Regions from separate parts of the Eggerthella lenta DSM 2243 genome, predicted to be linked through region 2. Evidence: predicted binding sites of a transcription regulator. Region 2 holds the regulator's gene; the other holds the start of a gene.
What was found. The regulator HrcA, encoded in region 2, represses chaperone genes, less so after heat shock. The targets are predictions, from matches to a motif close to TNTTAGCANNCNNNNNNNNNGNNTGCTAANA.
Positions count from the first base shown of each region.

Region 1: a site for HrcA is predicted at 13,528-13,558, ahead of htpG (molecular chaperone HtpG). Genes of this name have one in related genera too.

Region 1 is NC_013204.1:257,719-273,795, forward strand. It holds gene ELEN_RS00965 (response regulator transcription factor) at 1-13, shown strand, start outside; gene ELEN_RS00970 (DUF2871 domain-containing protein) at 590-1,018, opposite strand; gene ELEN_RS00975 (pyridoxal phosphate-dependent aminotransferase) at 1,219-2,400, shown strand; gene ELEN_RS00980 (APC family permease) at 2,613-4,013, shown strand; gene ELEN_RS00985 (PfkB family carbohydrate kinase) at 4,176-5,084, shown strand; gene ELEN_RS00990 (EAL domain-containing protein) at 5,258-9,559, shown strand; gene ELEN_RS00995 (MFS transporter) at 9,779-11,656, shown strand; gene ELEN_RS16095 (endonuclease domain-containing protein) at 12,189-13,400, opposite strand; gene htpG (molecular chaperone HtpG) at 13,599-15,539, shown strand; gene ELEN_RS01010 (bifunctional metallophosphatase/5'-nucleotidase) at 15,804-16,077, opposite strand, start outside.
Region 2 is NC_013204.1:1,939,110-1,955,186, reverse strand. It holds gene ELEN_RS08270 (hypothetical protein) at 10-459, shown strand; gene lepA (translation elongation factor 4) at 560-2,365, shown strand; gene ELEN_RS08260 (hypothetical protein) at 2,384-2,578, shown strand; gene dusB (tRNA dihydrouridine synthase DusB) at 2,583-3,575, shown strand; gene hemW (radical SAM family heme chaperone HemW) at 3,590-4,702, shown strand; gene hrcA (heat-inducible transcriptional repressor HrcA) at 4,788-5,858, shown strand; gene dnaJ (molecular chaperone DnaJ) at 5,916-7,055, shown strand; gene ELEN_RS08235 (RsmE family RNA methyltransferase) at 7,065-7,940, shown strand; gene ELEN_RS08230 (MiaB/RimO family radical SAM methylthiotransferase) at 7,937-9,169, shown strand; gene ELEN_RS08225 (C39 family peptidase) at 9,550-10,686, shown strand; gene ELEN_RS08220 (PhoH family protein) at 10,899-11,855, shown strand; gene ybeY (rRNA maturation RNase YbeY) at 11,862-12,323, shown strand; gene ELEN_RS08210 (diacylglycerol kinase family protein) at 12,347-12,826, shown strand; gene era (GTPase Era) at 12,854-13,777, shown strand; gene ELEN_RS08200 (PASTA domain-containing protein) at 13,973-15,478, shown strand; gene recO (DNA repair protein RecO) at 15,442-16,077, shown strand, end outside.

The sequences.
Region 1 (16,077 bases), 1.7 Mb from region 2:
AGAGGCCGGTTAAAAGAGCGACGTGCGTTTAACCGAGGTTCATCAACCATTTTCTCGCCGATCTTCTGTCCCGTTCTTGTTGCGGTTGCTTGCGGCGGTCTCGCCTGCCTTCGCAGCGCGCTCCTGAAATTCAATAAGCAAAACCATCATGGACAAAAAGTGCCTCCATTCAGTAGTTTTTGACCCCAAATTCCGCAAGCCCGGAACGGCGTTTTTTATAATGCCAGGTGAGAGGCTTGCCCTTCGATCTATCCTCGGAAAAGATTACTGAATCGAGGCGGTTTTTGTCCATGATCCTATCGGTAATGGAAAACTGTTGCCAAGCGGGCGGAGAATGAGACAGGGGACGGGCGGTCGACGGCGACCCGTTGGAGCCAGGGGGTGGCCGGCGATCCGTCGGGTCTCGGCCGTACCGGATCAAAAGCCGGCTGGGCGTCCGATCCGGTGGAGCCGTCAAGCTCCGGCTGCGTTCGATTCGGGCCGGTTCCTCCCGTAATGAGCCGTCAGCCCCGTTCCCCCTGCCTCATCCAAAAACGACGAAGCCCTCCGGGTGTCGGAGGGCTTCGCGGCGGTCGCAGGGGGCGTGCTTTTAGGCGCGGGCGGCCGCCTTGCGGTTCACCACGCGCTTGAACATCACGGTGAGCAACACGAGGCCCACGCCGATGAGGATGTGGCCGATGCCGGCGATGCCCGAGATGGCGGCGTCGGGCATCGCAAGCGGTGCGCCGGTGACCTCCACGACGCCGCGCACCAGCATCATGCACACGGTGACGACCAGGCCTACGTTGTACACGATGTAGAACGGCTTGAACAGCTTGTCGCCGGTGAAGTCGTCCTGCAAAGCGAACAGCGTGGCGATCAGGAATACCGCGAACCCGAGCACCAGCAGGTGCGGGTGCATAAGTCCCAGTGTGGTCTGCCCGGTGAACTGCGCGAAGTTCGTGAACTCGCGGAAGAATACGCCTGCCGCCGCCCCGGCGATAAGGTATACGAGCGCGGTGTTGATCAGTTTCTTCATAAGGATCCTCCCTGGTCCGTATGGTCAAATATGAACGTTGTTCATTATCCGAGGTTTCTTTTTCCGAAGGGGATATGTCACCAAATCGTCATCAATTGCCGTTTCCCTGCGGGCGATCCACGAGCGCGAGCGGTTGTGCTACTCTGTTCCTCATCGAAATCAACGGCGGAGCCGGGCGACAAGACGAGGACGTGGTGCATATGGTGAACGAGAGAATGTACGGCTTGGGAGCCGAGCCGAGCGCGATTCGCGAGTTGTTCGCGTACGGCATGGTGCGCAAGGCGGAAATCGGCGCCGAGAACGTGTTCGACTTCAGCATCGGCAACCCTAGCGTGCCGGCGCCCGATGCCGTGAAGCAGGCGGTGCTCGAGCTCATGGACGAGGAGCCTAGCGCCTTGCACGGCTACACGCCGGCAGCGGGCGATCCGCGCGTGCGCCAGGCCGTGGCCGACCATATTCGCCGTCGCTACGACGTGCCCGCCCAGCCCGAGCAGGTGTACCTCACGGCAGGTGCCGCCGCAGGCTTGGCCATCTCCATCTCGGCCGTCACCGAGCCTGGCGACGAGGTCATCATCATCGCCCCGTTCTTTCCCGAGTACAAGGTGTGGATCGGCACGGCGGGATGCACGTGCGTGGAGGTGCCGGCACATGTGCCCGACTTCCAGCTGGATATCGACGCGCTTGCGCAGGCTATCGGGCCGAAGACGGCCGCTATCATCCTCAACTCGCCGAACAACCCGGTGGGCGCCGTGTACTCGCGCGAGAACCTGGAGGCGTTCGCCGCGCTGCTTGCCCGCAAGGAAGAAGAGCTCGGCCGCAAGCTGTACGTTATCAGCGACGAGCCGTACCGCGAGATCACGTACGGCGCCGAGGTTCCCTACGTGCCGTGCGTGTGGCCGCGCACCATCGTGTGCTACTCGTACTCGAAGTCGCTGTCGCTGCCGGGCGAGCGCATCGGGTATCTGTACGTGTCCGACCTGATGGACGACGCGCGCGAAGTGTCCACGGCGGTGGCCGGCGCGGGCCGCGCGTTGGGCTTCATCTGCGCGCCAGTGCTGTTCCAGCGCGTTATCGCGCGCTGCATCGACGAGCCGTCCGACGTGGCGGCCTACGCGGCCAACCGCGAGCTGCTGACGACGGGCCTCGGCGAGTTGGGATACGAGTTCGTGGAACCGCAGGGCGCGTTCTACCTGTGGGTGCGCGCGCTCGAGGACGACGCGCAGGCGTTCAGCGATCGCGCGAAGGCTCATGAGCTGCTGCTGGTTCCATCTGACAGCTTCGGCGTCGGCGGCTGGGTGCGCGTGAGCTACTGCGTCTCGCGCGAGGTCATCGAGCGCAGCATGCCCGCGTTCAAGGCTCTCAAAGAATCGTACGAAGGCTAAGGGCTTGCCGTGAAGGGCCGGCGACGCGGCTTCGGCCGTCGTTGCCGGTTTTTTGTTTTGCCGAACCGGAAAGGTCGGGAAAAAAGTGTTGCCCTCCTCGAACTAATGATGGCGCTCTCGTCCTCGACGCGCGATAATATCGCTAGATCGCTTTGCTGCGATAAAGCAGCATAGCGGTGCAGACGGTATAGGTTCGAACAAGGGGACACACGATGGCTCAGCAAGACGGTTCTCCGGCGAAGGCGTCCGGAGAGAACATCGAGCAGTTCGGCTACAAGCAGGAACTGCGAAGAGGTATGGGACTATGGGACGTGGTATTGTACGGCGTCCTGTTCATGGTGATTATCGCGCCGCAGTCCATTTTCGGCACCATCCAGCAGAACAGCCACGGCATGACGCCGCTGGTGTACATCATCGGCTTCGTGGCCATTCTGTTCACGGCTATGAGCTACATGCGCATGAGCAAGCGGTTCCCCATTGCGGGTTCGGTGTACTCCTACGTGCAGCGCGGCATCAACCCGCACGTGGGCTTCATGGCGGGCTGGCTGATCCTGCTCGACTACGTGCTAGTTCCCTCCTTGCTCATCGTCATGGTGATGAACTGGGGCGTGGCGCTGGTGCCGGGCAGCCCGGCCTGGCTGTGGGCTGTGGCGTTCATCGCGTTCAACACGTTCGTCAACATTCGCGGCATTCAGATGAGCCGCGGCGTTGACTGGGTCATCTTCATCGTCGAGATTGTGGCCGTGGTCGCGTTCATCGCTCTTGGCACCAACTTCGTGTTGGGCGGCGGCGGCGCGGGCGGCTTCGTCCTCGACCCGATCTACCAGCCGGGTCAGGTGGACGCGCACTTCGTGGCGGCGGGCATCTCCATCGCGGCGCTTTCGTTCCTGGGCTTCGACGGCATGTCCACGCTGGCCGAGGAAACGCACGAGCCTGAGAAGAACATCGGCAAGGGCATCATCATCGCACTGTCCATCATCATCGTCGTGTTCGTGGCGCAGACCTACATCGCCGCCATCGTGCAGCCCGATTGGGCGGCCACCGATCCCGACATGGGCTTCTTCGATTCCGTCTACCTAGTGGGCGGGCCGGTGTTCTACAAGATCATGTTGCTGGTCAACATCGTCGCGGTGGGCATCGCCAACATCATCAACGCGCAGATGGCATCCTCGCGCCTGCTGTACAGCATGGGCCGCGACGGCGTGATCCCGCGCGTGTTCGGCAAGGTGCATCCGAAGTTCCAGACGCCGTGGTTCGCCTCCATCTTCTTGGGCGCGATCACGCTGTGCCTGGCGCTTCCGCTGCAGGACTACATGGGTACGCTGGCGGGCTTCGTGAACTTCGGCGCCCTGTCGTCGTTCATCCTGCTGAACTTCGCCGTGTTCTGGTTCTTCTTCGTGAAGGAAAAGAAGCGCGCGTCGTTCAAGGACATCCTGATGTACCTCATCTGCCCGTTCATCGGCATAGCCATTTTGGGCTACGTGTTCACCGGCTTCGAGTGGGCCACGTATGCCGTGGGCGTCACCTGGCTGGTCATCGGCCTGATCATCGGCGCGGTGAAATCCAAGGGTTACAAGGAAGTGCCCGAGGCGTTCAAGAACCTGGAAGTGTAAGGACGCATTCGTTGATTGAAGGGACGGCCGCGGCGTATTTGCCGCGGCCGTTCGCGTTTTCGTTCCCCGCAACGCATCATCGCCCGAAAAACACGCCTCAGCTTCGATTTCCGTGTTTTTCGGGCGATGATGGTGCGCAAGCCGAATGAGAAGGAGATGACGATGGGCGAAGGAAAGGCCGTGCTGGCCGTCGGAGCCATCATGGTGGACATGCTGTGCCAGGTTCCGCGCCTGCCCCGATCGGGCGAGGGGATCGTGGTGGAGGAGTCGCGCGCGGTCGTGGGCGGTTGCGCGTTCAACGCGGCGAACGTGCTGCGGCAGCTGGGTGCTCCGTACGAGCTGTTCGCGCCGGTGGGGTGCGGCATCTTCGCCGGGTTCGTGGAACGCGAGCTGCGCGAGCGCGGGCTCGAGGCGCCGCGGTTCGATGATCGCGACAGCGGCGGCTGCATGTGCTTCGTGGAGCCGGGCGGCGAGCGCACGATGGTCACGCTGCCGGGCATCGAGCGCCATTTCGTGCGCGCATGGTTCGACCGTGTCGAGGCCGCGCGCTTCGGTTGCGGGTTCGCGAGCGGCTACGAGGTGGAAGGGCCGGGCGGCGACGCCATCATCTCGTTCTTCGAGGATCATCCCTCTATAGAGCTGTATTATGCGCCCGGTCCGCGCGTCTGCGGCGTAGGCGCGCAGAAGACGGCGCGCATCAACGCGTTGCATCCGGTATGGCACCTGAACGACCAAGAGGCGCTTGCGTATACCGGGAGCGCCACGCTTGAAGAGGCGGGCGCCGCCATCGTCGAGGAGTGCGGCAACGCAGTGGTGATCACGGCGGGCAAGGACGGCGCGCATCTGTTCGTCGATGGGCGGCATGCGGTGATTTCTGCCGGGCTTGTGGATGTGGTGGACACCGTCGGCGCGGGCGATGCGCATCTGGGCGCGCTGACCGCGGCGCGCGCGGCTGGACGCTCATGGGAAGACGCGCTGGCGTTGGCGAACCGCGTGGCCGGAGCGGTGTGCGGCGTGGAAGGGTCGACGCTGGCCGACGAGGCGTTCGCGAGGACGGGTGCGCGGCTGTAGGGCGCGTTGTCTGATGGCGTAGTCGTTCGTTGAGATATTCTCGGACGAAACTGTTATCTATACGTAAACTTGTCGTACAATTGAAGTTACTTTTGAAGTTACTTTTCCCTAACGGCTAGGAATTGTCGTCGGTGCTTGCCCGTGCGATCTTCCCGGATGAAAGTGGTATGCTCATGGAGGCGATGTTCGGTGAAGTCGAAACTCTTGCCTACGTGATAGACAGTGAATGCCGCGTCGTCTACTTCAACAAGAAGATGGAGGTTGCGTTTCCTCATCTTGAAACGGGCATGCTTTGCTATCAGGTCTTGCGCGGCGAGCCCGCCTCTTGTCCGGATTGCCCGCTGATTCTTGACCACGCCAGCAAGAGCCGGGTCTACAACCAGCGCATCCGGAGTTGGATAGAGACAGAGGTGAGCGACATAGACTGGCCTGGCTCGGGCGCGTGCCACATTTTCCTGAGCCGTGTCATCGATCGGCCTGATTTGGGCGCGGCCGATCCGAAGCCTTTCGATGCCCTGACGGGCCTGTATACGCGCGAAGCGTTTTTCTCGGCGGTCTCCACTGCGATCCAAGCATATCCGGAGCGCTCGTATTGCCTGATGGCCGTTGACATCGAACATTTCAAGCTGTTCAACGAATGGTACGGCGAAGAGGCCGGAGATTTGTTTCTGGAAGAGGTGGGGAGGCTGCTCGGCGAGGCTGCAGCCGAGAGCGGCGGCGTTTCAGGCTATCTGAGCGGTGACGACTTCTGCATGCTGCTACCTTGCGACGAGGGCATGATCGAGACTCTGCGAGCCCGCATTACTCAAAGCGCGCTTCATCACGGCAAAGGCATGGGCTTTCTTCCCGCGTTCGGGCTGTTCCGCATTGACGATCGGTCCCTGCCCGTCGGCATCATGTACGATCGCGCGTTGCTGGCTTTGGCCTCGGTCAAGGGGAATTACGCTCAGCGTTTCCGATGGTACGACGATGGTATGCTCAGAGAGATCAAGGACGACCATTCGCTTTTGCTCGAAGTGCAGCAGGCTTTGGAGAAGGGCGAGATCACGTTCTACGCTCAGCCGAAATGCAACCTCGACACGGGCAAGATCGTGGGCCTCGAGGCTCTGGTTCGCTGGATGCACCCTGAGCGCGGGCTCATCCCGCCGATCCAGTTTATCCCCATGCTGGAGCGAAATGGGCTGATAACCGCGCTCGATCTGCATATTTGGGAGGAAGTGTTCCGCGCTCTGCGCGCGTGGGTGGACGCCGGCCAGGCGCCCGTGCCCATTTCCGTGAACGTGTCGCGCCGCGACCTGTATGCGCTCGATGTTTTGGGCACGTTCGAGGGATTGATCGAAAAGTATGATATTCCCCCTCGTCTGCTCGCCGTCGAAATCACCGAAAGCGCGTACGTCGAGGATTGCGAGCTGATCGTGGACATCGTCGAGGGTTTCCATGACCTGGGCATCTCCGTTCATATGGACGATTTTGGCAGCGGGTATTCGTCGCTTGGCATGCTGAAGGACGTGAACGTCGACGTCTTGAAACTGGACATGAAGCTGCTGGACGCGATAGACGCGCAAAGCCGCAAAGCCCGTAGCATTCTGGAAGCCATCATCGGTATGGCGAACTTGCTGGACATCCGCGTGATCGCGGAGGGGGTGGAAACCGAATCCCAACGGCAATTGCTGGTGAAGATGGGGTGCCTGTACGGGCAAGGGTACTTCTTCTACAAGCCCATGCCGAAGGCGGAGTTCGAGCCTTTGATTGCGAATCGGACGAAGGTTGATTTCCGCGGCATCCATGCGGACTCCATCGAGAGGTTCCGTATTCGCGACCTGATAGAGAGCAGGGTGCTCAGCGATGCCATGCTCGACGATATCCTGGGTCCCTTGGTGCTGTACGATCTGTACGATGGCGAAGTGGAGCTTCTGAGCGCCAACGAGCATTACTGTCAGCTGAACGGGGTTAACGCCGTTGACCTGCACGAGCTGCGTTCCACGTTCGCGCGTCGAGCGTTCGAGTCGGATTGGGACGAGGTCATGGAAGCGTTCGAGCAAGCTCGCGAGAACGTCCCGAATGGCGCGGTCGTCGTAGTGCGTCGTATGCGCCCGGACGGGTCGACCGCTCACCTGCTCGTCCATCTGCTGTTCCTGCGCGAGCACGAAGGCCACTACCTGTATCTGGGTTCGCTGAGGGATGTGACTCGCGAGCGGCAGCAGGCGCGTCAGCTGGAGTCCTCTCGTCGAGCGTTATCGGCTGCCACGGATGCTTCCCCGCGCGATCCGCTGCTCGTAGCGTTGGGGGAAGAGAACCGGCGAACCGCCCTGGCGCTTTCCGCCGAGCTTTCGCCCGGAGGCATGATCGGAGGATACTGCGAGCCAGAGTTCCCGCTGTACTTCGCCAACGCTGCTATGGTGGAGCTTCTGGGTTACGACACGTACGAGGAACTGGCTGCGGGCATCGATTGGCGCGTGGGAAACACCATACATCCGGACGATCTGGCCTCGGTTGCGCTCGACATCGGGCCCGAGTATTACGTGGGGCTCGAGTACACTACCACGTACCGCATGGCTCGCAAGGACGGGACGTGGTTCTGGACGCTCGACAAAGGCCGGGTGGTCGAAGCGGAAGACGGCAGGCTTGCCATCGTGAGCGCTTGCACCGACATCACCGAAGTCATGGCAGTGCAACAGCAGCTTGCCGAGCGAAACAAATTGTTGATCAGTCAAAACGAAGAGCTTGCATTCCTGAATGAAGATATGCCCGGTGGCTATCATCGCTGCCTCGACGCTCCCGGGTGCGATTTCCTGTACATGAGCGACCGCTTTCTGGACATGTTCGGCTACACGCGCGAAGAGATAAAGGAGCTGTTCGACGACAAGTACATGCTCATGGTGCACCCGGACGACCGCGACAGCGTGGCCAAAGGCGTGACCGCGCTCAGGGAGGGCACTGCGGGGTCGGATCCGTTGGAGTACCGCATGAGAGCCAAGGACGGCTGGCGCTGGGTGATCGACCAGAGCCGTTTCTTGGAATACGATGACACCTCGTTCCTGCAGGGCGTCGTAGTGGACGTGACGGAAACCGTGGAGCTGCGCGACATGATGAGCATGCTGATCGAGCACACCTCGAGCGACATCGTGCTGCTGTCATGGTCCGACAAAGAGGACGTCCGCGTGAACGTGGTGGCGTGCGGTGCGTCGAAGAAGTACGGGCTCTCGCCCGAGCAGTACGAGGATATCATTCGCGGCCAGCTGTACCTTCCGAGCGGAGACGGGGGCGGGCGCCTGGTCGACGAGATTGTCGACAAGATCGATCGAGGCGAGAGCTTGGCGATTGTGGATCGACCGCGCTTTCCCGGGCGCGAGAACGTCTGGATGCACATTGAGGCTCGCCGCGTGGGCCTCGAGTCCTTTGAGCGTATGGCGTTGTGTTTGGTCACCGATGTGTCTTCTATGAAGAACCAGCAACAGGAGCTGTGGCTCACCAAGCGAAAGCTGGAGGGGGTTCTGGATCAAGCCGGCGTCCAAAGCTGGGACTGGGACATCAACAGCAATCGCTTGGTGCTCTCGCGCAGCGAGCTTATGGATCGTATATTCGCAGGTCTGAGCCGCTTCGAGGACGATATGCTGGTCGTGGACGGGTTCGACCCCGAGACTATGGAGTTCCGCTTCGTGCCGCCCGACTACCAGCAGGCGTTCAGGGACTCGTTTCGGGGCGTGCGCACTGCTCGCGATCGACAGCGCTCGGTGTTTGAGATCCCGTTCACGTTCGAAGGCGAGGCGCCCTTGTGGATCGAAGTCTCGTGCGAGACGGTGCGCGACGAGCAGGATCGGCCTGTCCGTGCGGTGGGATACTACCTTGACATGACCGATCGCAGAAACGAATCCTTGCAGAACAAAGCGAACTCCGAGGCGTTGCGGCAGCTGCGAAAAAAGAGCTTCCAGCTGCTCAAGATGGCGAAGACCGATGCGTTGACCGGGTTGCATAACCGCCAGGCGGCCATCCCGAAGATAGAGGAGCGCCTACGCGCGGTCGAGGCGGGCGAGCTGGGCGATGCTTCGTGTGCGCTGATCATGTTGGATCTGGACTCCTTCAAGCTGGCCAACGACGTGTTCGGGCACGCGTACGGCGATCAGGTTATCGTGCATGTGGCCGAGGCTCTGAAGGAGTCGTTCCCTGGCGACGTCGTCTGCCGTATGGGTGGGGACGAGTTCCTGGTGTGGTGCGAGGACGTGGACGAGGGAGCGTTGGAGGATAGGATCGCCTCTGCGCTGCGTGCCATGGAGGTCGAACGCGTTGAGGACGGTCGAACGTTCCTGTTCTCGGCGTCGGCCGGTTACGTGCTGGTTCCGCAGGAGGGCTTCTCGTTCGACGACTTATATCAGAAAGCGGATTCGGCGCTGTTTTCGGTCAAGATGGACGGCAAGCGCTCCTGCTCGCGATTCTGGTCTGGGATGAAGACCGTTCGCTGCGAGTTGGCCGAGTGACGGGTGCTGCCGGCTCTCTGTCTGCGGCCGCTTCGGCTCGCTTGCTTGCGCGATCATGAAAACAACACTTACGAGAATGCTTGAGATTCGCTAGAATCGAAGATGCCGCGGCGCGCTTCAGCGCGCCCGGCGTGTCTCGTTTCCCCGAAAGGCGCCTTCTGCGCTGGTAGGTTCGATGGGGCCAATCAAGACAACCGAAGACGAAAGGACGATTCCTTTATGCAAGGGAAACCTCTTGTGCTGCTGCTGTCCGTCTTGTACGGCAGCGCGTTCATTGCGGGGTTCAACGAGAACCTCGTCAACATGGCGCTCGTGTCCATCATGGCGGAGTACGGCGTCGACTCCGTGACGGCTCAGTGGCTGGTCACCGGCTATATGATCGTGGCCACCGTCGTGGTCACGTGCATGGCGTTTCTCTATCGGCGCTTCCATGTGCGCACGCTGTTCTTCGGCGCGGCCGGCTTGAGCATCGTCGGCTCCGCGATGGGGCTCGTCGCTCCCAGCTTCGAGCTGCTGCTGGTCGCGCGCCTCGTGCAGGCGGTGGGCACGGGCATCTTCATCCCGCTTATGATGAACACCATCCTCGTGGTCACGCCGAAGAACAAGCTGGGCACGTACCTGTCCGTCGGCGGCTGCATGATCACGTTCGGCCCCGCGTTCGCCCCGGTGGTGTGCGGCGCGCTGGTGACGGCGTTCGGATGGCACAGCATTTTCGTCGTGCCCATCGTGGCGATGGCGGTGCTGGCCGTGCTCGGCTTCTTCTACATGAAGAACCTCGAAACGCACGAAGCGCATCTCGACGTGCTGTCGGTGGTCCTTTCCGCCGTGGCGCTGACCGTGTTGTCGTTCGGTTTGACGCAGCTGACCACCGACGGTGTTCTGGCTGTCGCCGCCCTTGTGCTGGCGGCGGCCATGGTTGCAGTGTTCGTGGTGCGCCAGCTGCGATGCGCGCATCCGCTCATCGATTTGGCGCCGATGAAGAATCGCGCGTTCTGGCCGGCGATCATTCTGGTGACCATCGCGATGATGAGCATGTTCTCGATGAGCGTGCTGCTGCCGCTGTACTTCGAAGGCGCGGCGGGCATGACCGCCTTCGCCGCTGGTCTGGTGATCCTCGTTCCCGTGCTGGCGAACGCGGGCGCCACGCTGCTGGGCGGCCGCATCATGGACAAACGAGGCGAATGGCCTTTGCTGCCTCTGGGCTTCGGCGGCATCGCCGTCGGCTTCATCGCGTTGGTGGCGGTTGCGCCGCAGCTGTCCGTGCCGGCGGTGTTCGCGGCCATGCTGGTGATGTACGTGGCGGTGGGCTTCATCTTCTCGCCCTCGCAGACGGCGGGCCTGCGTGCGCTGCCGCCTCGGCAGAATCCGTTCGGCGTGGCGCTCATGACCACGTTCGTGCAGATCGCCGCCTGCATCGGGCCATCGCTGTACATCGGCATCATGTCGTCGGGCCAAGCGGGCGCTGCGGCTTCGGGCGCGTCTGCAGCGCAGGCGACCGCAGACGGGTTCGCGCTTGCGATGGCAGTGGCCGCGGCCATCGGCGTCGTTGGGTTCGCCTTAGCGCTGGCGTATGCTCGCGCGGCGCGGAAGCGTGCGGCCGTGCAGGCCGTGGAACGCGCGGCGCAGCCCCAGGCGCTGTCGGTGCTTGCGTCCATCATGGAGGCTGACCCCTACACGCTGCCGGCCGCCACGCCGGTGCGCGAGGCGATGCGCGCGTTCGTGGATTTGAGGGTCGGCGGGTTGCCGCTGGTGGACGAGCAGGGGCATCCGGCGGGCTTCGTGTCCGACGGCGACGTGATGCGCTACCTGGCCGACAAGCATCCGCTGATCACGGGATCGTATTCGCTGGTGGAAGCCGCCAACAGCCAGACGTTCGACGAGCGCCTGCGCGAGCTCATCGAGCTTCCGGTGAGCGCGATCGCCACCGACAAGCTGGTGGCCATCGAGGCCGGATCGTCGCTGGAAGAGGTGTGCAACCTGTTGGCCACGCGCCGTTTGAAGAAAGTGCCGGTGGTGCGCGACGGCGCGATCGTGGGCACCGTCAACCGCTCCGACGTGCTGCGCTACGCGATGGACACCTGCCTGCAGGGAGTGTAGGGGAGACGTCTGGCTTCGTAGGGCGCTGCAGGGCGCCGGCCGGCTTCGCAGGGCGCTGCAGGGTGCTGCAGGGCGCCGGCCGGCTTCGCAGGGCGCTGCAGGGTGCTGCAGACTGCCGGCCGGTTTCGCGGGGTGCTGCAGGATGCCGGTCGGCTTCGCAGGGCGCCGGCTGGCAGAGATTGCACGCTATGCACGATTCTAAGCCGCATTTTTAATGCGGTCGGGAAGAAAGCCCAGGTCGTAAAAAACTAACGATGAAAAAATCGTGCATAGCGTGCAATCTCTGCCAGCTACGGCTCGGTCCGCCGTTAAACCAGGATTGGCATAGCCCGGATCGGCCCGTCCCGCGAAAGCTCGCCGGCGGCTCGGAAGCCCTCCTCGGCCATCGGCCAGGCGCTCGTCCCGCCCGATCGCCAGCCGCCCGACAGGGGAAGCGGCGTGCGGCGGTGCATGTCGATCCCGGTTTAGCAGCGGACGACCTCGCTTCGACTGCCAAGGATGAAGCGGGTTCGCTGCCGGCTTTCGATCGCATTCAGAACCCGAGCAGATCGCGGCGAAGCTGTCGGTTGGCGCGCGTGAAATCGGGATCGACGTAGCGAAGGCGCTTTCCGGTGTGTTCGGCAACGGTGTGCGCGATCGCGTTCATGCTTCCGCCGTTTTCGAGTTGCCATTTCGTGACGGTCAGCACGGTGATTCCCATCGACACCAGGGCATCTCGTCTCATCGAGTCCTTCAGCATCTGCTCTGGATCCTCGTGGTTTCCGCCGTCGTATTCGACGTCGAGTTTCGCTTCAGGCCAGTACAAATCGCACACGAGGTAGTTCTTGCCGGCAATGCGCCGTTCCCGCCTGCCCAAGTCGATGCGATGGTTGAGCAGCGGCTGCTTCAGGCCGTAACCTCCCATTCGGTACGGCAGCGTGAGAAGCATCGTCAGGATCGTCTCGCGCGATGAGGCCGATCCGTTCGCCACATAGCGAAGCGCCTTGATTGCCTTCCTTTTGCCGTGCGTCTTGTCGAGGCTGTTTGCATACGCGGTAAGCTTTTCGACGCTGGTCAGCGGCGCGCACGTTCGGTAGGAGTTGTCGGAGAGGTCGTAGGCTCCGCATAGCTCGAAGCCCAGTTCGATAAGCTTCGGAAGATTCCATAACGTGGCCATTTGCACGAAACACAACTCCGGGGAGCATACGCGGAAGCCGTTCATAGAGTCGAGGGTCGAGCGTGGCGGCAACGTTCCGCCTTCCACATGACTGACGGCCTCGTTCGAAGCTCGACGAACGGAGTTGTGCGGTACGAGCACGTGCAAAGGACGTTCGAGCCACCATGGCCCCGGTTCGGCAAGCGATCCTTTTCGGGGAGGTTCGTCGAGAAGCGGTCGGGTATCTTCGATGGCGCGAAAACTTCGCTGGCCGATGCGAACCGATCTCCAGTATTCAAGTGCGGATGTATGACATAGGGTTGGCTCCATTGGCTCATGATACGTGGTCGATAGCAAGATGGGAAGCCGGTTGGCAGAGATTGCGCGGTATGCACGATTATTGAGGCTTGTTATCGGAAGAAAAGAGAGAAAGCCCAGGTCGAAAGAAATGGCAGTGTCGAAGAATCGTGCATAGCGTGTAATCTGTGCCACGCCGAGGACGATCTGCTGTAGAACGGGAGCCGGAGGTGCGCGCGTCGGCCCGCGCGCGGCGGCCGGGGTCGCGTGCTCGGCCGGCGCACATGCGGCGGCCGCTGCCGCGTACGGCATCCGGCACCCGTGCATGTCGGCCGCTGCCGCGTGCGGCATCCGGCGGCGCGTTGCCGGTCGCCTGTGCGCGTGTTCTGCAATCGGGGTGCGTTCCGCTTGACATCGTACCGCGTCGTACTAAAATCCCGTTTAGCACTCGAAGTCCGAGACTGCTAAACGGGCAGACCGGCAGGTACGAAAAGGAGAGCGACGCCAACTATGCGCAAGTTCAAAACCGAGAGCAAGAAGCTGCTCGACCTCATGATCAACTCCATCTACACGAACCGCGAGATCTTCCTGCGCGAGCTCATCTCGAACGCGTCGGACGCGGTGGACAAGCTGTACTTCCGCAGCCTCACCGACAAGGACATCCAGCTGAGCAAGGACGAGCTGGGCATCCGCGTGGCGTTCGACAAGGACGCGCGCACCGTCACCGTGTCGGACAGCGGCCTGGGCATGACGAAGGACGAGCTCGACCGCAATCTGGGCACCATCGCGCACTCCGACAGCATGGAGTTCAAGGCCGACAACGCCGACGCCCAGGGCGACGACGTGGACATCATCGGCCAGTTCGGCGTGGGCTTCTACTCCGCGTTCATGGTGGCGTCGAAGGTGCGCGTCGTGTCGAAGGCGTACGGCAGCGACGAGGCCTGGGCCTGGGAAAGCGACGGCGTGGAGGGCTACACCATCGAGGAGGCCCAGCGCGAGGGCCACGGCACCGACGTCATCCTCACGCTGAAGGACAACACCGACGACGACAACTACGACACGTTCCTCAGCGAGTTCGGCTTGCGGAACCTCATCAAGCGCTACAGCAACTACGTGCGCTACCCCGTGCAGATGGAAGTGTCGAAGACGCGCGAGCTGCCCAAGCCCGAGGACGCCGGCGACGACTACAAACCCGAGTACGAGGATTACACCGAGGTCGAGACCATCAACTCGATGATCCCCATCTGGAAGCGCAGCAAGTCCGAGGTCACCGACGAGGAGTACAACGAGTTCTACAAGACCGACTTCCACGACTTCACCGACCCGGCGCGCACGTTCAGCATCCACGCCGAGGGCGCGCTCAGCTACGACGCGCTGCTGTTCATCCCCGGCCGCGCGCCGTACGACCTGTACAGCAAGGACTTCAAGAAGGGCCTGGCGCTGTACAGCTCCAACGTCCTGATCATGGAGAAGTGCGAGGAGCTGCTGCCCGACCACTTCAACTTCGTGCGCGGCGTGGTGGACAGCCAGGACCTGCAGCTGAACATCAGCCGCGAGACGCTGCAGCACAACAGCCAGCTGCGCGCCATCGCGAAGAAGATCGAGAAGAAGATCACGTCCGAGCTGAAGAAGATGCGCGACAACGATCGCGAGGAGTACGAGAAGTTCTTCGAGAACTTCGGTCGCGGCCTGGAGTTCGGCATCTACAACAGCTACGGCATGCTGAAGGACCAGCTGGCCGACCTGCTGCTGTTCTACTCGGCCAAGCAGGAGAAGCTGGTCACGCTGGACGAGTACCTGGAGGCCGCGCCGGCCGACCAGAAGGCCATCTATTACGCCGCCGGCGAGAGCGTCGAGCGCCTGGCCAAGATGCCCATCGTGAAGACGGTGCTGGGGAAGGGCTACGACGTGCTGCTGTGCACGAAGGACGTGGACGAGTTCTGCTTCCAGTCGATGATGACGTACGGTGCGCCCGCGGCCGACGGCGAGGATGCGCCGGAGCCGTTCGAGCTGAAGAACGTGGCGTCGGGCGACCTCGACCTGGCCTCCGAAGAGGAGAAGAAGGAAGCCGAGGAGACGACGAAGGACAACGAGGCCCTGTTCGCCGCTATGAAGGACGCGCTGGGCGACTCGGTGATGAAGGTGGCGGTGTCGTCACGCCTGACCGATGCTCCCGCTTGCATCACCGCGGCCGGTCCGGTGTCGCTGGAGATGGAGCGCATCATGGCACAGATGCCCGACGGCGGCGAGGGCATTAAGTCCGAGCGCGTGCTGGAAGTGAACGCGAAGCACGCGGTGTTCGACGTGCTGCGCGCCGCGCAGGAAGCCGGCGACGCCGACAAGGTGAAGCTGTACGCCGAGCTGCTGTACAACCAGGCGCTGCTGGTTGAGGGCCTGCCCATCGAGGATCCGGTAGCGTATGCGAACGCGGTGACCAAGCTGATGGCGTAACTTGGTTCCGGCGGCTTGCCAGCCGCCGGAACAGCTCGACGCTGCGGTCCGCTGCGGCACCCCGTCTTCGCGCGATCCCGGAAGCTCGCGTACCACAGTATCCCCTACGGGGACTTCCTGCGGGGCGCGCTTCGCCTCCGCGATCCCACGAATGCGAGGCACCGCAGCGGCCCTCGCTGTCTTACTACGCCAACCGGGGCGCGCATTATGCGTCCTGCGGACGCATAGACGGGTCGCTTCGCTCCCGTCTGTCATCCTGAGCGGCTAGCGGCGCGCGCTTGCGCCGGCGCTTACGGCGACGGCTCCTGCGACTGTGGCGACCGCGGCGGCTCCAACGACTGCGACGCCGAAGGGATCGCCGGTGCTCGCCAGCGGCTTGCCGCCGGGGGCGGCGGGCTCCTCGACGGGCTCGTCGGTCGGCTCGGGCGTGGGTAGCGGCGTAGGCTCGGGGTCGGACCCGCCCTTGATCACGATGCGCCCTTGGCCGTCCGGATCGGCGTATTCGCCGCCGATCGTTCCCTTCAAATCGTACTGGATG
Region 2 (16,077 bases):
GAGCCTTCCATGCACCGTTGCGACTTTCGCTTGCCCGTCCGCGTACTGGCCGCCGCCGCGCTGCCCCTCATGGGCGCTGTGACCCTCGCAGGATGCTCCGGCGCGTCCCAGCATCAGGTGATCGACCGGAACGTCGCCTGCTCCTCATGCCATTCCGACGAGAAGCCCGTCTACGAAGGAGCGACGGTGCCCTCGGAAACCGTTGAGAGCGGGTCGCGGGTGCAGGTCAAGACATCGGGAGCCGCGGTTGCCGTCGTCGCGCGACCCGTGTTCACTGCCGAGGACGGCTCGGGTTTCGTGCCTGTGATCGATTCGTCCGTCGCCTTGGACGGGGGAGAGGCGGTCGTGGAGCTGGAGGACGGCCTCTGGGCGCTGTGTCTGGACGAGGGCGACAAGGCTCGCGCCAAGCTCGTGCGCGTCGATTCCGCGAGCGATGCGACCGCTGTCGTGGAACTGTAGCGCGCGAACCCTGTCCGCAGCGCGCGAATAGGGTAGAATAGGCTCCGTTTTCCCGAAGCGCCCGCATGCGTGCGAGCGCGCGTCATTTGAAAGACAGGCTATGACCACCGATCCGAACTTCATCCGCAACTTCTCCATCATCGCGCACATCGACCATGGCAAGTCGACGCTGTCCGACCGCGTCCTCGAGCTCACGGGCACGGTGGCCAGCCGCGACATGCAGGCCCAGCTGCTCGACAGCATGGACATCGAGCGCGAGCGCGGCATCACCATCAAAAGCCAGGCCGTGCGCGTGGACTACACGGCCGACGACGGCCAGACCTACCAGTTCAACCTCATCGATACGCCCGGCCACGTCGACTTCACCTACGAGGTGAGCCGAAGCCTCGCCGCGTGCGAGGGCGCCGTGCTCGTGGTGGACGCCACCCAGGGCGTGGAGGCGCAGACCGTGGCCAACGCCATGATGGCCATGAACGCGAACCTCGACATCATCCCGCTCATCAACAAGATAGACCTTCCCGCGGCCGAGCCCGACCGCGTGCGCGAGGAGATCGAGGAGGGCCTGGCCATCCCCGCCGACGATGCGGTGCTCGCGTCCGGCAAAACGGGCGAGGGCGTGCACGATCTGCTGGAGGCCGTGGTGTACAACATTCCCGCGCCCGTCGGGGACGCCGACGCCCCCTTGCGCGCGCTCATCTTCGATTCGTACTTCGATCCGTACCGCGGCGTGGTGGCGCTCGTGCGCGTGGTGGACGGCGCCGTGAAGAAGGGCGACAGGGTGCTCATGATGGCCACCGGTACCGAGGTGCTGGTGGAAGAGGTGGGAGCACGCCGCCCGGCCGAGACGCCGCTGCCGGAGCTGTCGGTGGGCGAGGTGGGCTACCTGGTCACCGGCCTGAAGGACGTGCGCCAGGTGAAGGTGGGCGATACCATCACCGCCGTGCGCGGCGGCGTGGATGAGCCGCTGCCGGGATACCGCGACGCCAAGCCCATGGTGTACACGGGCCTGTTCCCCCTCGACGGCGACCAGTACGAGCCTCTGAAGGAGGCGCTCGAGAAGCTGTCGCTCAACGACCCGGCGCTGGCTTGGGAGCCGGAGAAGTCGCACGCGCTGGGCTTCGGCTTCCGCGTGGGCTTTTTAGGCCTGCTGCACATGGAGGTCATCAAGGAGCGCCTCGAGCGCGAGTTCGACCTCGACCTTCTGGCAACGGCGCCAAGCGTGGAATACCACGTGTACCGCCAGGGCGGCGAGATGATTTCGCTGCACTCGCCCCAGGAGATGCCCGATCCCGGCGAGATCGATCGCATCGAGGAACCCTATCTCAAGGCGAAGATCCTCATTCCGCCCGACTACGTGGGCGCGGTCATGGAGCTGACCACGGCACGGCGCGGCACCTTCGTCACCATGAACTATCTGTCTCCCACGACGGTGGAGATGCTGTGGGAGATCCCGTTGTCGGAGCTTATCATGGACTATTTCGATAAGCTTAAGTCGAACACGAAGGGCTACGCCTCGCTCGACTACGACTTCGACGACTACAAGCCCTCGAAGCTGGTGAAGCTGGACATACTGCTTTCGGGCAAGCCCATCGACGCGCTGTCGTTCATCGTGCACAAGGACAAGGCGTACGATCGCGGACGCGTGCTGACGGAGAAACTCAAGGAGATCATTCCGCGCCAGATGTTCGAGGTGCCCATCCAGGCAGCCATCGGCGGGCGCGTGCTGGCGCGCGAGACGGTGAAGGCGAAGCGCAAGGACGTGCTGGCGAAGTGCTACGGCGGCGACATCAGCCGCAAGCGCAAGCTGCTGGAAAAGCAGAAGGCCGGCAAGAAGCGCATGAAGAACATCGGCAACGTGGAAGTTCCGCAGGAGGCGTTCATGGCCATCCTGAAGGTGGACGACTGATGCAGATAGGTTGAGAGCATGGCACGCAAAGACGATTTCGATTGGCTGGACGACCCGTTCGACGAGAAGAAGGCCGCGAAGGACGAGATGCGCGCCGCCACGTCGGGCGGCACCAAGCTCGCGCTGGGCTGCGGTTGTTTGATCGCCGTCGTGGGCATCGTAGTGCTGCTGGGGTTCGTCTTGGTCAACATGGCCGAGATCATGGCTTCGTAGCGCCATGGAGGATATGCACGCGTTCTTCCGGAGCCGCCGTCTGCTGCTCGCCCCCATGGCGGGCGTGAGCGACGAGGCGTTCCGCACGCTCTGCCGCGAGCAGGGCGCCGACCTCACCTACACCGAGATGGTGTCGGCCAAGGGTCTTTCCTACGCGAACGAGAAGACGCGGCATCTGCTGCGCCTCGCGCCGGGGGAGGACCAGGTGGCCGTGCAGCTGTTCGGCCACGAGCCCGACACGATGGCCGCCCAAGCTGCGTGGATCGAGCGCGAGATGGGGCAGTCGCTGGCCTACCTCGACATCAACATGGGCTGTCCGGCCAGAAAGATCGTGTCGAAGGGCGACGGCTCGGCGCTCATGAAGGATCCGGCGCTGGCCGCCTCCATCGTGCGCGCGGTGCGCGCAGCGGTGAGCCGCCCCGTCACGGTGAAGTTCCGTCGAGGGTGGGCCGAGGGCGACGAAACCGCCCCCGAGTTCGCTCGGAGGATGGAGGACGCGGGCGCCTGCGCCATAGCCGTGCACGGGCGCTATGCCGAGCAGCTGTACCGCGGGCGCGCCGAGTGGGGCGCTATCGCGCGGGTGAAGGAGGCCGTGAGCGTGCCCGTCGTGGGCAACGGCGACGTGAGAAGCGGCGCCGACGCCGTGGCCATCACGGAGCGCACCGGCTGCGACGCCGTGATGATCGCGCGTGCCGCCGAGGGAAACCCTTGGCTGTTCGCCCAGGCCAAGGCTGCGCTTGCGGGCGAGCCGGAGCCTGACGGGCCCACCGTGGAGGAGCGCATCGCGCTCGCGCGCCGCCACGCGCGGCTGCTCAGCGCGCGTGAAGGCAGGAACATCGTGCGCATGCGCAAGCACGCTATGTGGTACCTGGCGGGGCTGCCCGGCGCCGCCGCCGCGCGCGGCAGGATCAACGGCTGCGTGTCCGTGGAGGATTTCGACGAGGTGTTCGACGAGCTGCTGGCATGCGCGAGGGAGCATGCCGCCGCCCACGAGTGAGAAGAGAGGCGCTCATGCCGCACGATCCGTACAAGGCGCTGTACCTGCATCTTCCGTTCTGCGTGAAGCGGTGCGCCTACTGCGACTTCGCCACGGCGGCCGTGCCCGCCGGCGCGCCCGAGATCGAAGCGTACGTGGAGGATCTCAGCCTTCAGATCCGCCGCAAGGCTAAGGAAGGCGAGCTGGGGGCGGTCGAGACGGTGTACCTCGGCGGCGGCACGCCCAGCCATGTGGGGCTGGCGGGCCTGTCGATGCTGCTGTACACGCTGTCGCTGTCGATGCACCTCACCGACGAGGTAGAATGCACGATGGAGGCGAATCCCGAGAGCCTCACCGAGCGCATGGTGCGCGACATCTGGGCGCTCGGCGTGAACCGTCTGTCCATCGGCGTGCAGAGCTTCGACGACGACGTTCTGCGCACGCTCGGCCGCGCGCATTCCTCCGATGACGCCCGCCGTGCCATCGAGGCGGCCCGCACCCGGTTCGAGAACGTGAGCGTCGATCTCATGTGCGGCATCCCCGGCCAGAGCGCGGAGGGCTTCGAGGCGAGCGTGCGCGAGGCCGTGCGCCTCGGCGCGACGCACGTGAGCGTGTACCCGCTGACCATCGAGCCGCACACGCCCTTCGACGCCGCGGTGCTGGCGGGCGAGCTGGAGGAGCCCGACGACGACGTGGAGGCCGCGCACATGCAGATCGCCGCGCGCGTGCTGGATTCGGAGGGCTTCGAGCGCTACGAGGTGGCCAGCTACGCCCGCCCCGGCTTTGCATGCCGCCACAACATCGCGTACTGGACGGGCGTGCCCTACCTGGGTCTGGGCCGTTCGGCTGCCACGATGACGCAGAACGCGCAGCGTCGCATGCGGGTGAAGGACGGCCAGGTGACCGACGACCTCGACCCGCGCCAGATGGCCGCCGAGAACCTTATGCTGGGCATGCGCATGACCGCGGGCGTGTCCGACGAGCACGCCGCCCGCGCCGCGGAGTTGCTGCCCGAGGCGACGACGGTGCTGGCCGACTTGGAGCGGCAGGGGCTCGTCGAGCACGAAGGCGGCCGCTGGCGGCCCACCGAGCGCGGCTGGCTCTGCGGCAACGAGCTGTACGGCGCCCTATTCGATCTGGCCGACTGACGCGCGCCCGCTCCTTGTGCGTCTCCCGTCGAGTTTCTCCATAATTTCCGCCTGTTGTTAGCACTCTCGGCTTTCGGCTGCTAATATGATGCGTTACTATGGTTCAGGTAAGCCGACTGGCGAGAGAGGTAGGTGGAGGAGCGTGCTTTCGGATCGAAGGCAACGGGTGCTGAGCGCCCTCATCGAAGAATACGTCGCGCGCGCCCTACCCGTGGGGTCGCGCACGTTGACGGAGCGCTACCAGTTGGGCGTCAGCCCGGCCACGGTGCGCAACGAGCTGTCCGTCCTCGAGGACGGCGGCTACATCACGCAGCCGCACACGTCCGCCGGGCGCATTCCGACCGACTTCGGCTACCGTGCGTTCGTCGACAACCTGCTGGCGTCCGATCTTGCCGGCGACGACGAGCGCTACCGGCCTGTGGTGGACCAGCTGCGCCGCAGCGCAAGCGAGCTGGACGCGCTCCTGGAGCAGACGTCGTCGGCTCTCACGCGCCTTACCGACTGCCTGTCCATCGTGCTGGCTCCGTCGGTGCTGAACCTGCACATCAAGCAGCTGTCCCTCATCTCGCTGTCGCCGTACCGCGCCCTCGTGGTGTTGGTCACCGAGGACGGCCAGGTGTTCAACCGCCAGATGGACTTCGCCGAGGAGGTGTCGCCCGACGAGCTGGCGCGCGTGCAGCGCTTCCTCGCCGAGGTGATGGGCGGCAAGTCGCTTCAGGAGATCGAGGACGGCCTGGGCGAGGGCATGGCGGAGGCGTTCCGCGACCCGCTCGTGCGCATGGCGCTGGACGAAGTGCTGTCGTGTTTGCAGGAAGGCGACGCGTCGCGCACGCATCGCCTCGGCGTGAGCTCGCTTCTGACGAAGCCCGAGTTCAGCCAGTCCCAGGCGCTGCTGCCCGTCATGCAGGTGCTCGAGGACGACACGGTGCTGCTGCAAATCCTCGACGATGCCGCCCGGCAGGGCTCGGGCGCGCCCAGCGTGCGCATCGGACGCGAGAACGACGCGGCTGCGCTAGCGGGCGTGTCGGTGGTGGCCAGCCGCTACGGGCGAGGCGCGTCGGCGGGGGTCGTCGCCGTGGTGGGTCCCACGCGCATGGATTATTCCAAGGTTATACAGGCGGTGCGCATCGCGAGCGCGGCGCTGGAGGACGTGTAAACGACATGGGAGGCGGCGCGTCCTGCGCCGTCTATGAGGAAAGGTAACGAGCGTACAATGGCGAAGGATCTGTACGAAGTTCTGGGCGTGTCCCGCGAGGCGACCGAAGACGAGATCAAGAAGGCGTTCCGTCGGCGCGCGCGCGAGCTTCACCCGGACGTGAACAAGGCGCCCGATGCCGAGGACCAGTTCAAAGAGCTGAACGAGGCCTACGACGTGCTGTCCGACGCGCAGAAGCGCAGCGCATACGATCGCTTCGGCACGGTTCCCGGCGCGGCCGGCGGCGGCAGCCCCTACGGAGGCGGCGGCTACGTCGACTTCGAGGACCTGTTCGGCGGCGGGTTCGGCATGGGCGACATCTTCAGCTCCTTCTTCGGCGGGCAGGCCGCCGGCCGCGCGCCTATGCGCAAGGAAGGCCGTGACATGGGCGTGGGCCTGCGCCTGACGCTGGAGGAAGTGGCCGCGGGCGCCAAGAAGGAGATCGTGTACGATCGCCTGGCGCCGTGCCCCGACTGCGAAGGGTCGGGCCTCGGCCCCGACGGTCGCGAGATCACCTGCCCCGATTGCCACGGCCAGGGCCGCGTGGTCACCATCCAGCACACCTTCCTCGGCGACATGCAGACGGCCACCACGTGCAAGACCTGCGGCGGCACCGGCCACACCATCGAGAACCCGTGCCCCGAGTGCGAGGGGCAGGGCCGCGTGCCCGACCGCCAGCGCGTCACCGTCGAGGTGCCCGTGGGCATTCGCGACGCCCAGCAGCTGCGCCTGTCCGGTTTCGGCGAGGCCGGCATGCACGGCGCCCGCCCGGGCGACCTCATCGTCACGTGCCGCATCCAGCCGCACGAGTTCTTCGAGCGCGACGGCGACAACCTGCATGCGCGCGCGAACGTTTCCATCGTGCAGGCCACCCTCGGCGCCGAGATCGAGATCGACGGCATCTTCGAGGACGAGAAGGTGCAGGTGCGCATTCCCGAAGGCTGCCAGAACGAGCAGGTGGTTCGCGTGAAGGGCTTCGGCATGCCGAAGTTCCGCAGCGAGTCGCGCGGCGACATGTACGTGCACGTGAACGTCGTGGTGCCCAAGAAGGTGACGAAGAAGCAGCGCGAGCTGCTGGAGAAGCTGGCCGAGGAGCTGGGCGAGGACGTGGCCGACGAGCGCACCCCGCTTCAGAAGCTCCGCGACGCGTTCAACTAGCGGGTCGCCATGTCCCTGCAGCATTTCTACCTGCACGACCAGGTGCTTGCCGACGAGGGGGCGCCGACTTTCCCGCTGCGTTTGTCGCCGGACGACGCGAAGCACGCCCGCGTGCTGCGGCTTGCGCCGGGCGAGCATATCGCGGTGGTGGACGCCGCGCAGGACTACTTCGAGTGCGAGATCGCCGCTTTCGACGATGCGGTCCCGGTGGTGCGCATCGCGCAGCGCCTCGACGACGAGGAGCGCCCCCTCGTGATGCTCGTGCAGGGCCTGGCCAAGGGCGACAAGATGGAGACGGTGATCCGCCACGCCACCGAGCTGGGCGTTTCGGCGTTCGTTCCGATGTCGTGCGAGCGCTCCATCGTGAGGCTCGATGCGAGGAAGGCCGCGGCGAGGACGCAGCGATGGCGCGCCATCGCGAAGAGCGCGGCCATGCAGTCCGGCCAGCGCGCGTGTCCCGAGGTGGGCGAGCCGATGGCGCTGGCGGATGTGTGCGCCTCCTTGGCGCACGCCACCGCCGTGCTGGTGTGCTGGGAGGAGGCGCTGCTGGACGCGCGCATCGAGAAGGCGCTCGAGCGCGGCCTCCGGCTCGACCGCGCGCTTCCCGAGAACGCGCGCATCGCCGTGGTGGTGGGCCCCGAAGGGGGCCTTTCGCGAAGCGAGGCGGACGCGCTCCTGGCCTGCAACCCGCGTGCGTCGCTCGTGTCGCTGGGCTCGTCCATCCTGCGAACCGAGACGGCCGGCATCGTGGCTCCCGCGCTCGTCCTGCACGAGCTGGGCCGCATGATGCACGACGCGCGCGAAGCGCAGGAACGCACGTCCGCCCATGTCGAAAGCCGTCGCGAGGAAGCCGGGGACGCGTGCGAGGCAGGCGGGCAATCGTGAATTTCGCCGTCGTCAACCTGGGATGCAAGGTGAACCGCGTGGAGTCGGACGATGCGGCGGCGCGCCTCGCCCTGCGCGGTGTCGAGACGTCCGAAGCGTCCGCCGACCTCATCGTGGTGAACACGTGCACGGTCACGGGGGAGGCCGAGAAGAAGACCCGCAAGGCCGTGCGCCGCGCCCTGCGCGCGAACGACCATGCCCGCGTGCTGGTCACCGGCTGCGCCGCCGCCATCGACGCCGCGTTCTACGAGGCGCTCGACGAGCGCGTGAGCGTGGTGGGGAAGGCCCAGCTGGCGCAGGCCATCGATGCCCTGTTCGACGAGGCGCCCTTTTCTCCCGGCGAGGACGCGCCCCTCCATATCGGATCCGGCTTCCGCACGCGCGTGGGCGTGAAGGTGCAGGACGGCTGCGACAACGCGTGCACGTACTGCATCGTGCACGTGGCACGCGGGCGCGCGACCAGCCGTCCGGCCGACGACGTCGTGCGCGAGTGCGCGTCCTATGCCCGCGCCGGCGCGCGGGAGATCGTGCTCACGGGTATAAACCTGGGGTCGTACTGCGACGGAGGACGGCGCGACCCCTCCGCGATCAGGCTGGCCGCTCTGCTGCGACGCCTGCTCGACGAGACGGCCGACCTGCACGCGCCCGGCGAGGCCCCGGCGCGCTTCCGCGTGTCCAGTATCGAGCCGCGCGATGTGGACGATGCGCTCATCGACCTTCTGGCTTCGGCGGACGGCCGCGTCTGCCGTCATCTGCACCTGCCGTTGCAGGCGGGAAGCTCGAAGGTGCTGCGCGAGATGGCGCGCCCCTACGACGCGGAGCGTTTCGTCGCGCTCGTGGAGCGGCTCTACCGCCGGATCCCGCAGCTGGCGCTGTCCACCGACATCATCGCCGGCTTCCCCGGCGAGACCGATGCCGAGTTCCAGGAGACGCTCGACGTGGCGCGCGCCTGCCGCTTCGCGAAGATCCACGCGTTCCCGTACTCGCCGCGCATCGGGACGCCCGCCGCCGAGCGCGCCGACCAAGTGCCGCCCGCCGTCAAGGAAGCCCGCGCCGCCATGCTGCGCGCGCTGGGCGACGAGCTGCGCGCATCCGAGCGCGCCCGCCGCGCCGGAACCGTCGAGCTCGCCTTGGTGGAGGAGGGCGGCGTCGCCATGACGGAGAGCTACTTCGAGGTGCCCGCCCCCGCCGGCGCCGCCCCGGGCGCGCTGGTCGAGGTGACGCTGTAGTCGGTCGCGCATCGCCCCCGAACCGGCGCGCCAAGAGCGGGCGAGCGGCCTGTTTGCGCGAAGGATCGCCATGGGCGCGCGATGCTCAGAACGGGCTGCGTCAATCTTGGTTTAACGGCGGGGCAGTCGTTTTCCGGCACGGGAAGCTCTTCACGGAGAGCGCGTATTGGAACAGGTCGCGTATGCTCACCCCGAGTCCTCGGGCAATTTCGGAGAGCGCGTCGATGTTCGGGTTTTCGTATCTGCCATGATGGCAGCCTCTCTTGTTTTCTGAACCCCTGCGGCTGCTGGCCCTTTCTTGAATGAGGCGATTCGAAATGCCTCTGTTTTCCGATAGGCTGTATACTAGTCAGAATAGCGATTTAAAACGGGAGGCGCGAATGGGCGACGACGAGGCGCGCGAGCGGGCGCGCAGGAGGCTCGAGGAGCGCAAGGCGCGCATGCGCGGGGAAGCGCCCACCGGCCGCGATACGCACGGCGTGCATGACGCGCGCGAGCCGATAAGCTCGGGTCGTCTCCGTTCGAGCCGTCCTGGAACGGGCAATCGGCACTCATGGGAGGCGCACGGCTCGGAGCTCCTGTTCGCCTTCTCCGAGGCTGCGACGAACCTCGTGCGCGCCGTCGGTCCCAAGCGCCTCGCGATCGCGGCGGCCGCGATCGTGCTGGTCGTCGTGCTTGTCGCGGGCGTTCGCGGCTGCATGGCCGCCGGCGCTGCGACGCAGGCGCCGGACGAGGCTGACCGGGCTCCCGTCCAGCAGCAGACGCAGCGCGATCCTATCGACGAGGCCAAGCTCAAGGCCGTGCTCGGCGACGATTTGGCCGCCCAGCTCGTCCAAGCGGCTTCGGCGAGCGACGACGCGGCATGGATCGCCGCCCATCCGGACGCCTACGCCGTGGACGGCGAAGCGGTGCAGCGCAAGCTGCTCAAGCTGGCCGCCGTCGAGCCCGAGGCCGTGCCCTTCGTGCGCACGTTTCCCGACGCCTATCCGGCCGAGAGCGCCCTCGGTACGGACGACCCCGCCTCAGGCGAGGTGCCGCGTCTCTACCAGTGGGATCAGCGCTGGGGCTCCACCGTGTACAGCTCCACGACGTTCGCGCTGACGGGATGCTGCCCCACGTCGCTTTCCATGGTGTACCAGGGCCTCACCGGCAAGGGCGATCTGTCGCCCTACGATATGGGGAAACGTGCGAGCGACGGCGGCTTTGAGACGGCGTTCGACGGCACCGACTCCTCGTTCCTCGTGAGCGAGGCAGCCTCGCTCGGCCTTTCCTGCGAGGCGCTCTCGGTCGATGCGGGCAGCGTGCGCGCGGCGCTCGAAGGCGGCGCCGTGCTCGTCTGCAACGTCGGCCCTGGAGACTTCACCGACAACGGCCACTTCTTCGTCGTCACCGGCATCGACGGCGACGGGAACCTGCGCATCAACGATCCGTACTCGGCCGAGCGCTCGAACAGAGCCTGGAACGTGGACACGGTGCTCGGCCAGACGAAGGCGCTGTGGGCCTACCGGCTGGCCTGAGGACGCGGGTGCGCGTGCGGGCAATGCGTCTTCGCCCGTAACACACGGAAAACGACCCTGAGGCGTGTTTTCGGAGCGAAGATGCGAGGCGGGAGCGGCGCGACCTCGAACCGCCTCGCCGTTCCCGGCAGATCTTGATCACCTGCACTATATTCCCTTGTCGGTTCGATGACATCGAAGCGCGCGCCGGCCGTGCGTGGTACAATGCCCCCATGACTGACCAAACCCAAATCACCCTCACGGCCCCCCGAAGCGTGAACATGGCGCTCATCGTCGGCCCTGCGGACGAGATCCTCCATGTCGTGCAGGATGCGTTCGCCTCGCGGATCACGGTTCGCGGCGACACGGTCGAGCTCGTCGGCGATCCGCTGGAGGTGCAGTCGCTCACGGCGCTGTTCTCGGATCTCATCAAGCTCGTGGAAGGCGGCGGCGAGCCTACGCTCGAGTACGTGCGGCACGCCATCGACCTGTTGCGCACGGCCGAGTTCAGCCCGCAGGCGCTGCGCGAGGACATCCTGCTCACGTACCGCGGCCGGGCCATCCGTCCGAAGACGGCGGGCCAGAAGCGCTACGTCGACGCCATCCGCGAGCATACCATCACGTTTGGCATCGGGCCCGCGGGCACCGGCAAGACGTACCTCGCCATGGCCATGGCCGTGGCTGCGCTCAAGCGCAAGGAGGTCGGCCGCATCATCCTCACGCGCCCCGTGGTGGAAGCGGGGGAGAGCCTGGGCTTTCTGCCCGGAACCCTCACCGAGAAGGTGGATCCCTACATCCGCCCGCTTTACGACGCTCTGTTCGACATGACCGACATGGAGCGCGCCACGCAGCTCGTCGAGAGCGGCGTCATCGAGATCGCCCCGCTCGCGTTCATGCGCGGGCGCACCCTGAACGACAGCTTCATCATCCTCGACGAGGCGCAGAACACCACGCCTGAGCAGATGAAGATGTTCCTCACGCGCCTGGGCTTCGGCTCGAAGATGGTGGTCACGGGCGACGTGACCCAGCTCGACCTGCCGCGCGGCGTCTCGGGCCTCAAAGGCGTGCGGGCCATCCTCGAGGACATCGACGATATCGCGTTCTGCGATTTCACCGGCAAGGACGTGGTTCGGCATTCCCTGGTGGCCGCCATCGTCTCGGCCTACGATCAGGCAAGCAGAAAGGCTTGAGGTATCATGGATATCCAGATCAACTACGACTACCGCAAAGAAGACCTCGAGAAGCTGCCGCTGCACGAGCTGACCCAGTTCGTGCTGGCGCGCGAGGACAAGCCCTTCAACACCGAGGTGTCCATCAGCTTCGTCACCGACGAGGCTATCGCCGAGCTCAACGAGCGCTACCGCCACAAGGAGGGCCCTACCGACGTGCTGTCCTTCGAGTGCGACGGCGTGGACGACGACCTGTCGGCTATGACGCTGGCGGAGGATCCCGTCTACGAACTGGGCGACGTGGTGATCGCCCCCGACGTGGCCAGCCGCCAGACGCGCGAGTTCGGCACCACGTTCGAGGAGGAGATCAGCTTGCTGCTCGTCCATGGCCTTCTGCACCTGTGCGGCTACGATCACATCGAAGATGACGAAGCCGAGGTCATGGAGAAGCGCGAGGCCGAGATCCTCGAAGCCTGGTCCAAGCGCTGAGATCGGGGGAGGGGCTGGATTGCATGAACGCGACTGACGCCATGGGCGAAGGCGAACGCACGGAGGGGAAGCCGTCGCCGGAGGACGGTGCGGCGGACGGCGTGAGGTTCGTCCGCAACCGTGCTGGCAAGGATTCGCGCGCCCGGTTCTCGCTCGGACGCGCGTTCTCGTGCGCATGGGAAGGCGTCGTCTACACTGCGCGCACGCAACGCAACATGAAGATACATTTCGCGGTGGGCGCCGCGGCAGTGCTGCTCGGCGCCGCGCTCGGCATCGACGCGGCGTCGTGGGCGGCCATCGTCATCTGCATCGTGCTCGTGCTGGCCGCCGAATGCCTGAACACGGCCGTCGAATCGGTGGTCGACCTCGTGTCGCCCGACTACGCCGAGCTCGCCAAGCACGCGAAAGACTGCGCCGCCGGCGCAGTGCTCGTGTGCGCGCTGGGCGCGGTGGCGGTAGCCGCCGCCGTGTTCGTCCCGCGCCTTGCGGCGCTGTTCGTCTAACGCATCGGAAACATCGGAAGGCTTTTCATGGACAACATCTATCCCGCAGTCGGCGATTCGTTCAAGTCAGGGTTCGTCACGCTGGTCGGGCGCCCGAATGCGGGCAAGTCCACGCTGATCAACGCCATTATGGGCAAGAAGATCGCCATCACGTCGAACACGGCGCAGACTACGCGCCATCGCTTTCGCGCGGTGCTCACGCGCGAGGGCTTCCAGCTCATCCTCGTGGACACGCCGGGCCTGCACAAGCCGCACGACGCCCTCGGCGAGGAGCTGAACACGTCGGCACTCAAGGCGCTCGAGGACGTGGACGTGGTCGCCTTCCTCGTGGACGCGTCGAAGCCGGTCGGCACGGGCGACGAGTGGGTGGCCGCTCAGCTCAAGCGCGCGCGCTCGAAGAAGATCCTCGTGCTGTCGAAGATCGACCTCGTGGACGGCGAGCAGCTGGATCGCCAGCGCTTCGCCGCAGCCCAGCTGGGCGATTGGGACGCCGTGGTGGAATTGTCGAGCCAGACGGGCGAGCATGTGCAGGATTTCGTCGACGAGGTGGTGGCGCTGCTGCCGCCGGGTCCGGCGTGGTTCCCGACCGATATGGAGACCGACCAGCCCATCGAGGTGGTGGTGGCCGAGTTCATCCGCGAGAAGATCCTGCGTTCGTTCCACGACGAGGTGCCCCATGCCATCGGCGTGCGCGTGGAGGAGATGGAGTACGATCGCAAGAAGGATCTCTACCGCATCTTCGCCATCGTGTACGTGGAGCGCGACAGCCAGAAGGGCATCATCATCGGGAAGAAGGGCGCGGCCATCAAGCAGATCGGCACCGAGGCGCGCCAGGACCTCGAGCAGCTGCTGGGCTGCCGCGTGTTCTTGGACCTGTCGGTGAAGGTGAAGAAGAACTGGCGCCGCGACGCGAACCAGATCCGCCGTTTCGGCTACGGCGAAGGGGCTTAAGGGCTCTGTCTGCCCGGCCGCCGGCGGCCGGAACGGCTCGGCGCTTATCGCCGATCGGCTGCGCCAACCTGGAAGCTCGCCTATTTTCTGCAGGTATTGTCACGAAGCGTGCAAACGGGGCGTTGTCCGGCTGCGCTCGGCCCGTTTTCGGCTACAATCGTCGTATGTGCCATTTGCGCGAGGGAGAAAGCCAGCATGATCTGTCCGAACTGTCAATCTGAGAACAAAGACGGCGCGAAATTCTGCAACGATTGCGGATTTCCCCTGACCGGCCGTATGGCGGCCGTCGCCGCGGCGTCCACGAGCGATGCGACGCTGCGCTCGATCGCGGCTGACGACGGCCCCGAGGATGCGCAGGCCGGCGAGTCCGATCCCGACTTCGAGGGCACGGCATCCGCCGTCGAACCCGAGTCCGCCGGGGAACTCGACGCTTCGGGTCCGCTCGATCGTTCGAGCATCCCCGCCATCGACGTGGCGGGCGTGAACGTCAACGAGAACGGCAACGCGTTCGACTTCGGCTCCATCGGAGACGACGAGGCCGCGCGCGCTGCCGACGATCTCACGCCGTTCGTGCCCCGTCGCCCCGACGAAGAGCCGATCTCCGGTCGCTCCGATTTCTCGGGCTTCGACGAATGCCTCGTCGATGCGGGCTACGTGCCCCCGAAGAAGTCGTGGGGGCCGGGCGATACCATGGAGATGCCGCGTATCGAGGGCCAGGCCGCGCCCAAGCAGAAGGAGTTCCGCGCACCTGATGCCAACCAGAGGAAGGGCGGCAAGGGCAAGATCGTGGCCATCGTGCTCGTATGTCTGCTGGCCGTCGGCGGGGCGGCCGCGGGCGTCACGTACTATCTGGAGCTATGGGGCGGCAAGATGCTGCCCGACGTCGTGGGCATGACCCAGTCCGACGCCGTCTACGTTTTGGAGTCCAAGGGCTTCGCCGTGCACGAGGAGAAGATCAAGTCCGACGACACCGAGGGCGTCGTGCTGCTCATGGATCCCGTCGCCGGCTCTCGCGAGGAGGAGGGCACCGAAGTCACCATCCATGTTTCGGAGGCGCGCACGATCCCCGACGTCGCGGGCAAACAGCGCGACGAAGCGGCGGCTCTGCTCGAGAAGGACGGGTTCGAGAAGGTTTCCTTCGTGACCGAGAAGTCGAACGAGCGTGAGGGCCTCGTGCTGGGGATAGCCCCCGAAGCGGGGTCGAAGGCCGCTGCCGGCACCGAGATCACCGTTACCGTTGCCGTCCCCTTCACCGTGCCCGACGTGAAGGGCAAGACGTGGGACGAGGCTTCCAAGATGCTGACCGACGAAGGGTACGAACCGGTGGCGAGCTACGTCTACGACGACAGCGTGCCTGCCGGTACCGTGCTCGGCACGACGCCCGAAACCGACGCGAAGGCCGACTCCGGCTCTACGGTCACCGTGTCGGTCGCCTTGTCGCGCGGCGCCGAGTTGGAGCAGGCGGCGCTGTCGTATCTCGGCGGTTTGCGCGATTCGGGCTCGACCGTCACGGTCGGCGGCACGGCCTATCTGGTAGAGTCGGTGGATGCCGTGAAGTACGAGGGAGGCGAGACCACGTCGTTCACCATCACGGGCAAGGCGGTGACCTCGCTCGACGGCGAAACCGTGTACGGCTCCTCCAAGCAGAAGAGCGGTGCCATCGTTTGGACGAGCGACAACGCCATCGCCAGTATCTCGTAGCGCGCGTGTCCCAGCCTACCTACGACGCGCGCGCCATCGTGCTGCGCAAGACGAAGCTCGGCGAGAGCGACCTCATCCTGGCGCTGCTCGCCGAGGACGGCTCGCAGATACGGGCCGTAGCGAAGGGCGCGCGTAAACCCGCCAGCTCGTTCGCGGCGCGCCTCGAGCTGTACTCGGTCGTCGACTTGCTCGTCGCGCGCGGGCGCAGCCTCGACATCGTGAAGGAAGCGCGGCTCGTCGAGAGCAACGAGCGTCTTCGCCGCGACATTGAGCACGCTGCCGGGGCTGCGCCCATTGCCGAACTGCTCGACCGCGTCACGCAGATGGGTCTGGAGAACCCGCGGTTGTTCGCGCTCACGCGCACGGCGCTGTCCAGCCTGGGTCGGGTCGATCCCGCGCAGGTGCCGGCCGTGTGCGCGGCGCACTTGCTCAAGACGCTTGCGTTCGCGGGGTTGCGCCCCAGCCTCGATGTGTGCGTCTCCTGCGGGCGCGACGTGGAGGCGGTTCCCGAAAGCGGACTCATGGCGCTCTCGTACCAGGAGGGCGGGGCGGTGTGCGCCGCATGCCGGTCGAGCGTGGAGACGGTGCTCGTCCCTGCC